Regions from separate parts of the Halopseudomonas salegens genome, predicted to be linked through region 2. Evidence: predicted binding sites of a transcription regulator. Region 2 holds the regulator's gene; each other region holds the start of a gene.
The links. The regulator sigma-54, encoded in region 2, starts transcription at its own class of promoters, with help from an activator protein. The targets are predictions, from matches to a motif close to ANTGGCATNNANNTTGCTNT.
Positions count from the first base shown of each region.

Region 1: a site for sigma-54 is predicted at 2,298-2,317, ahead of nirB (nitrite reductase large subunit NirB). Genes of this name have one in related genera too.
Region 3: a site for sigma-54 is predicted at 1,885-1,904, ahead of fliD (flagellar filament capping protein FliD). Genes of this name have one in related genera too.

Region 1 is NZ_LT629787.1:1,318,641-1,322,691, forward strand. Features, by position in the region: gene nirB (nitrite reductase large subunit NirB) at 1-2,144, opposite strand, end outside; gene BLU07_RS05875 (bifunctional protein-serine/threonine kinase/phosphatase) at 2,415-4,051, opposite strand, start outside.
Region 2 is NZ_LT629787.1:591,880-595,930, forward strand. Features, by position in the region: gene rapZ (RNase adapter RapZ) at 1-124, opposite strand, end outside; gene ptsN (PTS IIA-like nitrogen regulatory protein PtsN) at 130-588, opposite strand; gene hpf (ribosome hibernation-promoting factor, HPF/YfiA family) at 607-915, opposite strand; gene BLU07_RS02615 (RNA polymerase factor sigma-54) at 989-2,503, opposite strand; gene lptB (LPS export ABC transporter ATP-binding protein) at 2,635-3,360, opposite strand; gene lptA (lipopolysaccharide transport periplasmic protein LptA) at 3,363-3,875, opposite strand; gene lptC (LPS export ABC transporter periplasmic protein LptC) at 3,862-4,051, opposite strand, start outside.
Region 3 is NZ_LT629787.1:2,214,639-2,218,689, forward strand. Features, by position in the region: gene fliS (flagellar export chaperone FliS) at 1-348, opposite strand, end outside; gene fliD (flagellar filament capping protein FliD) at 348-1,823, opposite strand; gene BLU07_RS10055 (flagellar protein FlaG) at 1,930-2,340, opposite strand; gene BLU07_RS10060 (flagellin) at 2,412-3,926, opposite strand.

The DNA of each region.
Region 1 (4,051 bases), 730 kb from region 2:
GTCTTGATCCCGCCGTTACCGCCGATATAGAGTTCCCAGCCGGAATCCACGCCGATGATGCCGATATCCTTGATACCCGACTCGGCACAGTTGCGCGGGCAACCCGAGACCGCCAGCTTGACCTTGTGCGGCGACCACATATTGAACAAGGCATGCTCCAGATCGATACCCATCTGCGTCGAATTTTGTGTACCGAAGCGGCAGAACTCGCTACCCACACAGGTTTTGACCGTGCGGATCGACTTGCCATAGGCATGCCCGGAAGGCATATCCAGATCCTTCCACACGCTGGGCAGGTCTTCCTTCTTGATACCCAACAGGTCGATACGCTGGCCCCCGGTCACCTTGACCATGGGCACCTGGTACTTGTCGGCCACATCGGCAATCCGGCGCAGCTCGGACGCATTGGTGACTCCACCCCACATGCGCGGCACCACCGAATAGGTGCCATCTTTCTGGATGTTCGCGTGCGCCCGTTCATTGATAAAGCGCGACTGCGGATCATCCTTGGCCTCGCCGGGCCAGGTGGAAATCAGGTAGTAGTTGATCGCCGGGCGGCAGGTCGCACAGCCGTTGGGCGTGCGCCACTCCATAAAGGCCATGGCCTCGGGAATGCTGGTCAGATGGTTTTCGCGGATGGCCTTGCGCACCTGGCCATGGTTCAGATCAGTGCAACCACACACCGGACGGTCGCTCTTCGGCTTCACATCCGCCGCACCACCCACGGTATTCAGCACAATCTGCTCGACCAGTCCGACGCAGGAGCCGCAGGAGCTACCCGCCTTGGTGTGCTGTTTGACATCATCAACACTGAACAACCCGTGTTCCTGAATGGTTTTAACGATGGTGCCTTTGCACACCCCGTTACAGCCACAGACTTCCATGTCATCGGGCATGTTGGCGGCCTTGTTCTGGCCCTGGTGACCCGTATCGCCGATGGCATTTTCCCCGAACATCAGATGATCACGGATCTCGCTGACATTCTGGTTGTTCTTGATCATGCGGAAATACCAGCCGCCATCGGCAGTATCGCCATACATGCAGGCGCCAACCAGCACGTTGTCCCGAATCACCAGTTTCTTGTAGACACCGCCAATGGGGTCGGAGAGGGTGATCTCCTCACTGTCTTCATCACCCATAAAGTCGCCGGCAGAAAACAGGTCGACGCCGGTTACCTTCAACTTGGTCGAGGTGACCGAGCCTTCGTAGCGACCATAGCCGAGCATGGCCAGATGATTGGCACAGACCTTGGCTTGCTCAAACAAGGGGGCAACCAGCCCGTAGGCGATACCCCGGTGGCTGGCGCATTCGCCGATGGCGTAGATTTTTGGATCAAAGGTCTGCAGCGTATCGCTGACCAGAATGCCGCGGTTGCAGGCAAGCCCCGCACTTTCCGCCAGTTCGGTATTGGGCCGGATGCCGGCAGCCATGACCACCAGATCTGCCGGTACTTCGCTACCATCCTTGAAACGTACGGCCTTGACCCGGCCCTTGCCGTCATCCAGCAGCTCGCTGGTGAATTGCGGCAGCATGAACTTCAGGCCGCGCTCTTCCAGCGATTGTTGCAGGAGTTCACCTGAAGTGCGGTCGAGCTGGCGTTCCAGCAGCCATTCCCCGATATGCACGACGGTCACATCCATGCCACGCAGCATCAGCCCATTCGCCGCCTCCAGACCGAGCAGGCCACCACCGATGACTACCGCGTGCTTGTGCGTCTTGGCGGTGTTCATCATCTGTTGGGTATCGGCAATATCACGGTAACCGATTACACCCTCCAGGTCGTTGCCGGGGATCGGCAGCATAAAGGGGTTGGAGCCGGTCGCCAGCAACAAGCGGTCGTATTCCGCTTCAGAGCCGTCATCGGCAATCACCTTGCAGTTGCGGCGGTCGATTTTTACAATCTTGCGGCCTGTGTGCAGGGTAATGCCATTGTCGGCATACCAGTCCAGCGGGTTGAGGATAATGTCCTCGAAATTCTGCTCGCCAGCCAGTACCGGCGAAAGCAGGATGCGGTTGTAGTTCGGGTGCGGTTCAGCCCCGAACACCGTGATGTCGTACATATCGGGCGTCAGCTTGAGCAATTCTTCCAGGGTACGAACCCCGGCCATGCCGTTGCCTACCATCACCAATTTGAGCTTTTGCATCCTGAGCTCCATAGTCTTGAGCGCATAACAAAAAAGGCGTCCCCACCGCTCTCGCGGTAAGGACGCCTTTGTCCGGTTCCTGATCAAGTCAGGAGTGCACTGTCGCCGTTGACAATGGCACTGTATGTAATAGCTGCCTTAGCTGAGTGTACTAATGCAGACTTTGTGCCAACTTCAAAGCTCTGATTATTCAAGGGTTTGCATGGCCAGTCAGCGAGTTTGTCGCACCCTGATGAAGCAGTCCGCACCGCGCTGGTGCGGCTGCCCGGTTCAATACAGCCAGACGATGGCTGCGAGCAGATTGATGCTCAGCGAAACCAGCGCCAGCGTTCGCCAGACCAGCAGCGGTTCACGCTCGATCAGCGGTTTTTTTGGTGTCAGCAGGTCTTCGCCACGTGCCAGCGCCAATAGCCATTCCTCGGCGGTTTCGTAGCGGTCTTCAGGGTCTTTCGCCAGCGCTTTCAGTAGCCAGTTGTCCACCCAGTTGGGCAGGTCCGGACGGTAGCGGCTGGGTGGGGTGGGGCGGCCAAAGCGTGGACGCTGGAAGGCTTCGATCTCACCGTAGGGAAAGTGACCGGTCAGTTGGTAATACAGGGTGACACCGGTGCTGTAGATATCCTGCTGCGGGTCGGGTTCGGCACCCTGAAACACCTCGGGCGCCATATAGCTCGGCGTGCCGGCGGGCAAGCCAGGCTGCCAATCGGTCAGCCCAGGACACCAGGCCAGACCAAAATCCAGCAGTCGCAGGGTGCCATCGCTATCGATGTGCACATTGTCTGGCTTGATGTCACGATGGATCAGGTTGCGTCGGTGCAATAGTCCCATGGCATGGATCAGGGCCGGGGCCCGCTGCTGCAGTTGTGCCAGCGACCAGAGCCCTTCGCTGGCCCGTGCTTCCGCCAGGGTGCGACCGGAATAATCACGCATTACCAGATAGAGGTGCTTGCGTTCGGGCAACGGATGCAGCTCGGGTACCGACTGGCTGGCAACCCGGCGCAAGAACCATTCCTCCTGCAGAAGTTCACGACCGGCCTTGGTGTTATCGGCTTGACTGGGCGGTAACGTCTTCAACAGCCAGGGCTGGTCCGCGGTATCCGAGACCTGATAACACAGTGATTGCTGTGAGCTGTGTGCCAATCCCTGGACCTGCCAGCCTTCAAAGGTCTGGCCGGCTTTCAGCCTGGGTGGCACGGCATAGTCATCCACTGGCCCCAGCACATCGTCCAGGTTGGCTGTTGGCAGGGCGTCAAGGCTGACCAGCAAGGCGCTGGCATTGTCTTCACTGCCGGCCGCATAAGCGCTATTGACCAGCTCCTTGCAGGGTTCACTGTGGTGCAGGCAGGACAGAATGTCACTGTCACTGAGGTGTCCCCAGACGCCGTCACTGAGCAACAGGAAGCAATCACCGGCTTCCAGCTCACCTTCCAGATAATCAATCAGCGGGTACTCATCCAGACCCATCGCGCGCTTGAGCACATGCTGCATGTCCGGCTGCTCCCATACGTGCTCCTGGGTCAGGCGCTGCAGCCGTCCATCACGCAGCAGGTAGACCCGGCAATCACCGATGTGCGCCAGGGTATAGCGCCGGCCACGCAGAATCAGGCAGCTCAGGGTGGTCAGCAGGGGCTGGCCACCGCCGTTGGCACGCAGCCAGCGATTGTGGGCATTCAGCAGGCGTTCCAGTGACTGGGTAACCGACCAGGTCTCCGGTGTTGAATAGTAATCCAGCGCCAGGGCCTGCAGCGTTGCCCGCGCGGCCAGGCCGCCATCGCGACACTGGCTGACACCGTCGGCGAGTGCCGCCAGATGCCCCTTGCTGGTTGCCAGCGCAGGCGCTGGCGTAGCCACGCGCAGGGCGTCCTGATTGTCCTTGCGCGGGCCGGCGGCGCTGGCTTCGTCTGTGCGGA
Region 2 (4,051 bases):
TCGCCAGTTCCGGCAGCAGGCCAGCGGGCAGGTTGTCGATACAGTAAAAGCCGTTGTCTTCCAGCAGGTGCAGCGCAGTGCTCTTGCCCGAACCGGAACGACCACTGACGACCACCAGACGCATGTCGCCTAGTCTCCGCTGCCGGCGTCAACCATGACCTGATAGAGGTCTTCGGCATTCGCGGCTTTGCGCAGGGCGGCCCGCAGAGTGGGTTGGTCCAGCCGTTCGGCCAGCATCTTGAGAATCTGCAGGTGCTCTTCGGTGGCTTCCTCCGGGACCAGCAAAACAAATATCAGGTCAACCGGTTCACCATCAAGGGCATCGAAGTCGATTTTGCCATCCAGTTGCAGCAGTGCGCCAACCGCTTTACTGCAGCCGGACAGGCGACAGTGGGGGATGGCGATACCATGTCCAAAGCCGGTAGAGCCGAGTTTTTCCCGGGCAATCAGGCTTTCGTAAATGGCGTCAGCATCAAGGCTGGTGTGCTGGGCAACCAGTTTCCCGGTCAGCTCCAGCACGCGTTTTTTGGAAACGCCCTGAACACCGGCAAAGGTACGATCAGGGCTGAGGATTTGTGATATTTGCATGGGGTATGCGTTCAGGCCTTAGCGCGCATGGGCGCCTTGTTGGCGGTCAATGGTCTTTTCCTTGTGCTTGATCAGTTGGCGATCGAGCTTGTCGGTCAAGAGGTCAATAGCAGCGTACATGTCTTCATGGTCAGCGTTGGCAACAACTTCGCCACCGGCAATGTGCAGTTTGGCTTCCGCCTTCTGACGCAGCTTTTCCACTTCCAGGGTAACTTGCACGTTGGTGATCTTGTCGAAATGGCGCTCCAGGCGGGCCATTTTTTCGGTAATGTAGTCGCGCAGGGCGTCAGTAACATCAAGCTGGTGACCGCTGATATTTAGTTGCATAGAGTGCCTCCTGATTGGCGTTTTTGCTGTGGGCAACGCATTGCCCGGTGCTGCACTGCAAATCGGGGCTGGCTTAAACCAGCCGCTTGCGTTCACTCGATGGGGCGATATTGAGCGACTCGCGGTATTTGGCGATGGTGCGCCTGGCCACATGAATTCCCTGTTCTTCCAGTAAACCAGCGATCTTGCTGTCACTCAATGGTTTCTTTGGGTTTTCTGTCGCCACCAGTTTCTTGATCAGGGCACGAATGGCGGTAGACGAGAATTCACCCCCTTCACTGGTGCTGACATGGCTGGAGAAAAAGTACTTCAATTCGAAGATGCCACGGGGCGTATGCATGAATTTCTGCGTGGTTACACGGGAAATGGTTGACTCGTGCATGCCCACGGCTTCGGCAATATCGTGCAGTACCAGCGGCTTCATCGCTTCTTCACCCTGCTCGAGGAAGTCTCGCTGATGCTCGACGATCTGGCTGGCCACTTTCATCAGGGTTTCATTTCGGCTCTGCAGGCTCTTGATGAACCAGCGCGCTTCCTGCAAGTGGTTGCGCAGGTAAGTGTTGTCGCTACTGCTGTCGGCACGGCGAACCATGGCAGCGTATTGGCCGTTGACGCGTACCTTGGGTACTGCCTCCTGATTCAACTCAACCACCCAGCGGTCTTTTTCCCGGCGCACGATGACATCCGGGATCACGTATTCTGCTTCGCCTGAGGCAATTTCGCTGCCGGGGCGGGGATTCAGCGTCTGGATCAGGTTGATGACGTCACGTAGCTGCTCTTCCTTCATCCGCGTGCGGCGCATCAGGGTCGTGAAATCACGGCTACCCAGCAGCTCCAGGTGATCCTTGACCAGGCGCAGGGCCTGCTCCAGCAGGGGAGTGTCGGCTGGCAACTGGCGCAATTGCAGACTCAGGCATTCGCTCAGACTGCGTGCGCCAACACCGACGGGCTCGAATTGCTGGATCCGGTGCAGGACCATTTCCACTTCATCGGCTTCGATGTCCAGCATGGGGTCGAAGGACTCCAGAATGTCTTCCAGACTTTCTTCCAGATATCCGTCAGCACTGATCGCATCAATCAGCGACTCGGCAATCAGGCGGTCGGTATCCGACAGGGGGATCAGGTTGAGCTGCCACTCCAGGTGGCTTTGCAGGGTTTCACCGGTGCCGGTACGCGAGGTGTAATCCCACTCCTCATCATCCTGGTTCGGCAATGAGCTGGCCGAGGTCTGGTAGACATCTTCCCATTGGGTATCTACCGGCAGGTCGGTAGGGATTTCGTCAAACTTGCCTTCCGGTGCGTCAGCATTCGGTTGCCGTGATTCAAACTCAACCGGATCGGGCAAGGTAACGGCCGGAGCCTCTTCACCATTGTCATGATCGCCGCCTTCACTCTGCTCATTTTTACCGGCAGCGGTATAGTCGTCGTCGCCGTCGTCGGCCATTTCCAGCATCGGATTGACTTCCAGCGCTTCCTGGACCTCCTGTTGCAAGTCCAGGCTGGATAGCTGTAGCAGTCGGATGGCTTGCTGCAGCTGCGGCGTCATGGTCAGCTGCTGCCCCATCTTGAGGACGAGTGAGGCTTTCATCGGTGGGTGTTCAACCTTGGCTGCAAAATGTTTCTACCTGTGTCATAGCATGCCTGAAATCAAGGCGCTTTTACATAGCTGCGCCGGCTTGCAGGTTGCTGGAATGAAGCGGAACAGGGCGGATGCGCTGGTCACAGGCGGAAGCTGTGGCCAAGGTATACATCACGCACTACCTGACTGGCGAGCACATCGTCGGCTGAGCCCTCGGCAATGATGACCCCATCGTTGAGGATGTAGGCCTTGTCACAGATATCAAGCGTTTCGCGTACGTTGTGATCGGTTATCAGCACACCGATACCCTTGTCCTTGAGATGCTCAATGATTTGTTTGATGTCGTTGACTGAAATCGGATCGACACCGGCAAAGGGTTCATCCAGCAGGATGAAGCGTGGCTCGGTAGCCAGCGCGCGTGCAATTTCTGCCCGCCGGCGCTCACCACCGGACAGGCTCATGCCCAATGTGTTGGCCAGATGATGTATGTGAAATTCGCGCAGCAGTGATTCCAGTTTGCCTTTGCGACCCTCGCGGTTGAGATCCTTGCGGGTCTCCAGAATCGCCATGATATTCTCCGCGACGGTCAGCTTGCGGAAGATCGAGGCTTCTTGTGGCAAATAGCCGATACCCGCCCGTGCCCGCCCATGCATCGGCAGTGCGGTAATATCCCGACCATCAATAGTGATCTTGCCTTGATCGGCTTTGACCAGGCCGACAACCATGTAGAAACAGGTGGTCTTGCCGGCGCCGTTGGGGCCAAGCAGGCCGACCACGTCTCCGCTGCTGATGCCAATGGATGCATCACGGACGACTTGTCGCCCTTTGTAGGCTTTGGCCAGGTGCTGGGCTTCGAGGGTGGCCATGATCAGTTTTCACCATCGCGATTGCGTGGCTGGATGGTGATCTCGATGCGTTGATCACTGCCGTTGGCGCCGTCCCGTTGACCGGCATCTACCACGCGGCGGTTGATATCGTAGGTGATCAGGTCGCCGCTGAACGTATCCCCTGCCTGATCCAGATGGCTGCGTTCTATCAACACCACGCGCTGGGCGTCGGCATGATATTCAATGGTTTGCGCGCGGGCGTTGATCTCACCGCGCCCGTCTGGCGGGTCCTGTCGCCAGGTTGCTGGGCTACCGGTCGAAACCAGCTTGCTGACCTCGCCATTGCTGTCCATGGACAGCGTCACCTGGCTGCCGGTGAGACGCATACTGCCTTGGGTCACGATAACGTCACCACGATATACAGCACTATTGCGGGCATCATCGAGCGTGGCACTGTCTGCCTGGATATTGATTGGCTGCTGGCTGTCAACTGCCAGCACAATCGGGCTGGCTAGCAAACAGGTAGCCAGTAACAGAGTATTAATCGACCTCATGTCGGCCTCTTACCGTGGACAGCAGCTCTACACGGCTGTCATTGAGAAAAACCTGCATGCCGCGGGCGGTAGTTGCGCTCTCAGCATACTCAATTCTAACGTCCTCAGCGGTTTCCGCATAATCGCGCGCCGGGTGCAGCGTTAGTGCATCGGTCAGCAGGCGGCGTTGCTGGCCG
Region 3 (4,051 bases), 1.6 Mb from region 2:
CCAGCCCTCTTTGATTTCCATCAACAGGGCCTCCACCTCATCCAGCGAGCGCGGGGTGTCATCCAGCGCGACCCCCGCCAGCTTGCGGGTCATATAGTCATACAAGGCATCCAGGTTCTGCGCGATATCGCCGCCCAGTTCCCTATCCAACGAGCCTTGCAGGGCGCCAATAATACTGACAGTACTGCTGACGGCAACACCCCGGCGCTCAGGATTACCCATCTGCTGCGCATGTCGAGCCAGACGCACGCGCTCAATGGCACCGGCCAACAACAACTGTACGGCGCGGTACTGGGATACTTCCTGGGAAATATTGACCTTTTTATAGGTATCGATCGGATTGCTCATCAGCGACGGTTATCCTGTCTGACCACACCGGGTAGGTTGGACAATTGGTTGGTAAGGTAATCACTGGTCTGGTTCAACTGGGCGACCAACGAATCCATGGCGTTGAATTGCGACAACAGGCGGGCTTCCAGTTGACCAATGCGGCGAGTCAGGCTTTCGCGCTGATCATCCACACCAGTCAGCGTATTCTGCAAGGCTGTGGTGCGGCTTTCCAGCACGCCACCGCGCTGGGTATAGGGCTCGGCAACTGTATTCAACTGCTTCAACAGTCCATCATCACCCGTCAGGAGACCCGCTACCTGATCAAAATTATTATCCAGCGCGTCATTCATCCGCGTCTGGTTGATTTCCAGAGTTCCGTCACGTTTGGTGGCAATCCCGAGATCAGCCAGCATGCGCAAATCACCATCACCAACCACGCTCCCCATAGCGTTGCGCATGGAAGTGCTGAAGGACCGCACCGAGGCGTCGCCAACCAGGGGGGCTGCAAGGGGCTCGCCGTCATCCCCGCCTACCCGGGTCACGCTGGTCAGCTCGCTCATGGTGCCGCTTAACGCGTTGTAAGCCTCAACAAACTTTTCCAGAGCCGATCGCACACCCGCGCGGTCTTCACTCACGCCCAAACTCATGGTGCTGGCATTGGTCTGGTCTTCAGCTGACTGGGCGGCTTTAAGGGTAATGCTGACCCCTTCAATGGCCTCATCAATGGTATTACTGGCGCTGCTGACGGTAATACCGTCAATGGCGATATTGGCATCCCGCGCATAACTGATCACTCGGGGCGCGCGTGGATCATTGGGGTCCTGGGGAGGGGCGACAAAATCCGTGGTGGCGGGTGGAGTAAAAGCCAGCACGTTCAAATCACCGGTATCGCCAGCATCGGTGCTGGCAGTGACAGTGATGTCATTGCCGGTACCGGCCTGATTGGAGCTTAATACCAGACGTGAACCGCCGGCGCCACCGGGATCGGTAACGATAGTCGCACTGATGCCAATCTCGCTACCCTGAGTATTGATTGCGTCACGAATGGCCGTCAGGCTGTCGTTACCTGCAGTCACGTCAATATCCAGTGTCTGGCTGCCAACGCCGATAGACAGCGTCCCGGTACCCACCGGATCACTGGCATTATCCTGGCCGGCAAGCGCTACACGACTGGTTTGGGCCAGATTGAATACCTGAATATTGTAGTTACCGGAGGCAGCTGTCTTATCCGCCGTGGCGGTGAAGCTGCTGGTATCGCTGGACCGGGCACTGCGCTTGGTGAACAAGGCAGGGTCGTTCAACTCATTGAGTGCGGTCTGAAAGGTAGAAATTGCATTACGGAAACTGCCCAGCGCGGAAATACTGGTCGTCGTCTTTTTTTCCAGCCGGTCAAGCTGTGCCTTTTTGGGTGCCCGCTCAGCCTCAACCAGTGACTTGACGATGTTGTTCACGTCAAGACCGGAACCGATTCCACCAACGCCACCGATTGCCATATGCCTACCCTCATGACCGTTTATTGACGGTCGTGTACCGAATGAATGTGTCCGGTTACATCAGGCAAGTTACGTGCCAGCAAACCGGCTGACAGAAGGGCTGAACTCAGGCTTCTGCCTCGAATAACAAACTGCGAATTTCCGACAGGCTCTCGGCCAGGCGCAATGCCTCTTCCGAAGGGATCTGACGGATGACATCACCACTGCCGGCTTCCGTGACATTGATCACTACCTGGCCACTGGTGTCGTCGAGTTGAAAGTTGATATCCCGCCGTACCGATTGCACAAAATCCTGCATATCGGATACCACGGTCTGTAATTCCTCCGGCTCCATCCGTTCAGCTGGCTGAACCTGCTCCACCGCTTCGCGGGTTTGTGCTGCTACAGGCTGGGTCGCCGCTGGTGCCGTGACCTGGGTTGACTTGGCAAGGGCCTGCTGGCCGCTGCCTGCCTCGACTGATACCCCGTTACTGGCGGAGCGGTTCAGTTCGAAAGGTTTGAGTACGCCAATATCCATGGTACTTACCTCAGATAGGATAATGCGGGGAAAGGTTGCCCCTTCCCCGCAGTGTAACCCCTATTACCAGCTTAGCCCAAGAGGCTAAGAACGGCCTGGGGCAACTGGTTGGCCTGAGCCAGAATCGAAGTACCAGCCTGCTGCAGAATCTGGTTCTTGGTCAGAGCTGCAGTTTCTGCGGCAAAGTCGGTGTCCTGGGTCCGGCTGCGAGCAGCAGACACGTTTTCCGAAATGCTTTGCAGGTTGCTGATAGTCGATTCAAAGCGGTTCTGCACCGCACCCAACTGGGCGCGCTGGCTATCAATGCTTGAAATCGCCCCGTCAATCACTGAGATGGCATCCTGGGCTGCGTCAACGGTCAGGATATCCAGCGATTCAACATTGACGCGCGAACCGATTGCGGCTGCAGTGATTTCGGCAACATCCGCGCTACCGTCATCAGTCAGGCTGAATGAACCAGTCGAATCAAAAGTCAGCGTGCCGACGGCCTGGGCCGCTACGTTGGTGCCATCCAGAGTTACGGCAGTGTCGAAAGTACCATCCGACAATTGCACCTGAATAGCCAGAGTTTCAACGTTGGTGCTACCGTTTGCATCTTCATTGAAGTTGTCGATTTCAATGCTGTCGCCGTTGCGCGCACTGACCACCAACTCCTTGTCATTATTGATGGATGCCGACAAGCCGTTGGAGCCAGAGTCTTCGTTGATGGCATCACGCAGAGCTTCCAGATCCTGGGTTGCGTCACCGGAGCCAGCAATCTGAATGGTGGTTTTTTGACCACCGGCAGTACCAATGTCGAAGCTGACGGCTTCACCAGATGCGAGACCCAGGTCAGTACCGAAAGAAATGGCGCTTTTTGCACTCGCAGTCACACCGGTATCGCTGGAAATCTGGTTGACCTTGCTGGCAACATCACTGGCAGAGTCAGTTGCAACGACATCGATAGTACCTGAACCAACAGAGCCATTCACGGTAACGACACCCGCGGAGAAGGCGTTTGCACCTTGCGCGGTGGCGAGATCTGCAGCTACAGCAGCAGTCCCGGTAACGCTACCGTCATCACGCGAACGGAAGGAACCCAGTGTTTCGGTAGAGGCATCGGTCAATGTCACACCGATTGTTTCGTTAGCCTGTGAACCAACCTGGAAGGTGGTTGAACCAAAGCTGCCGTCGAGCAGTTTGCGGCCACCAAAGGCAGTGGTATCAGAAATACGGGTCAGCTCTTCTTTCAGCTGGTTGACTTCCTGATTCAATGATTTGCGCTCAATCGCAGAGTTTGAACCGTTGGCCGATTGCAGGGCCAGGTCACGCATACGCTGCAGAATGTTGGTGGACTCTTGCAGAGCACCTTCAGCGGTCTGGGAGATGGAGATACCATCGTTGGCGTTACGTACCGCAACACCCAGACCATTGATCTGACTGGTCAGACGGTTGGAAATCTGCAAACCGGCGGCATCGTCTTTGGCGCTATTGATACGCGAACCGGATGACAGACGCTCCAGAGAGGTTTGCAGCGCATTGGAGCTACGACCAAGGTTGTTCTGTGCGTTGAGAGATGCAACGTTAGTATTTACTGTAAGGGACATGGTGATGCCTCCGTAGGACCTATTAAATGTTTGCCTGAGCAAGCGACCTCAGGGCGGGCTTTGCCCAGGCACCCATCGAGTTCGCGTTCAACCAAGTTATCGGCGTGCCCTCTGAAAGCTTTAGG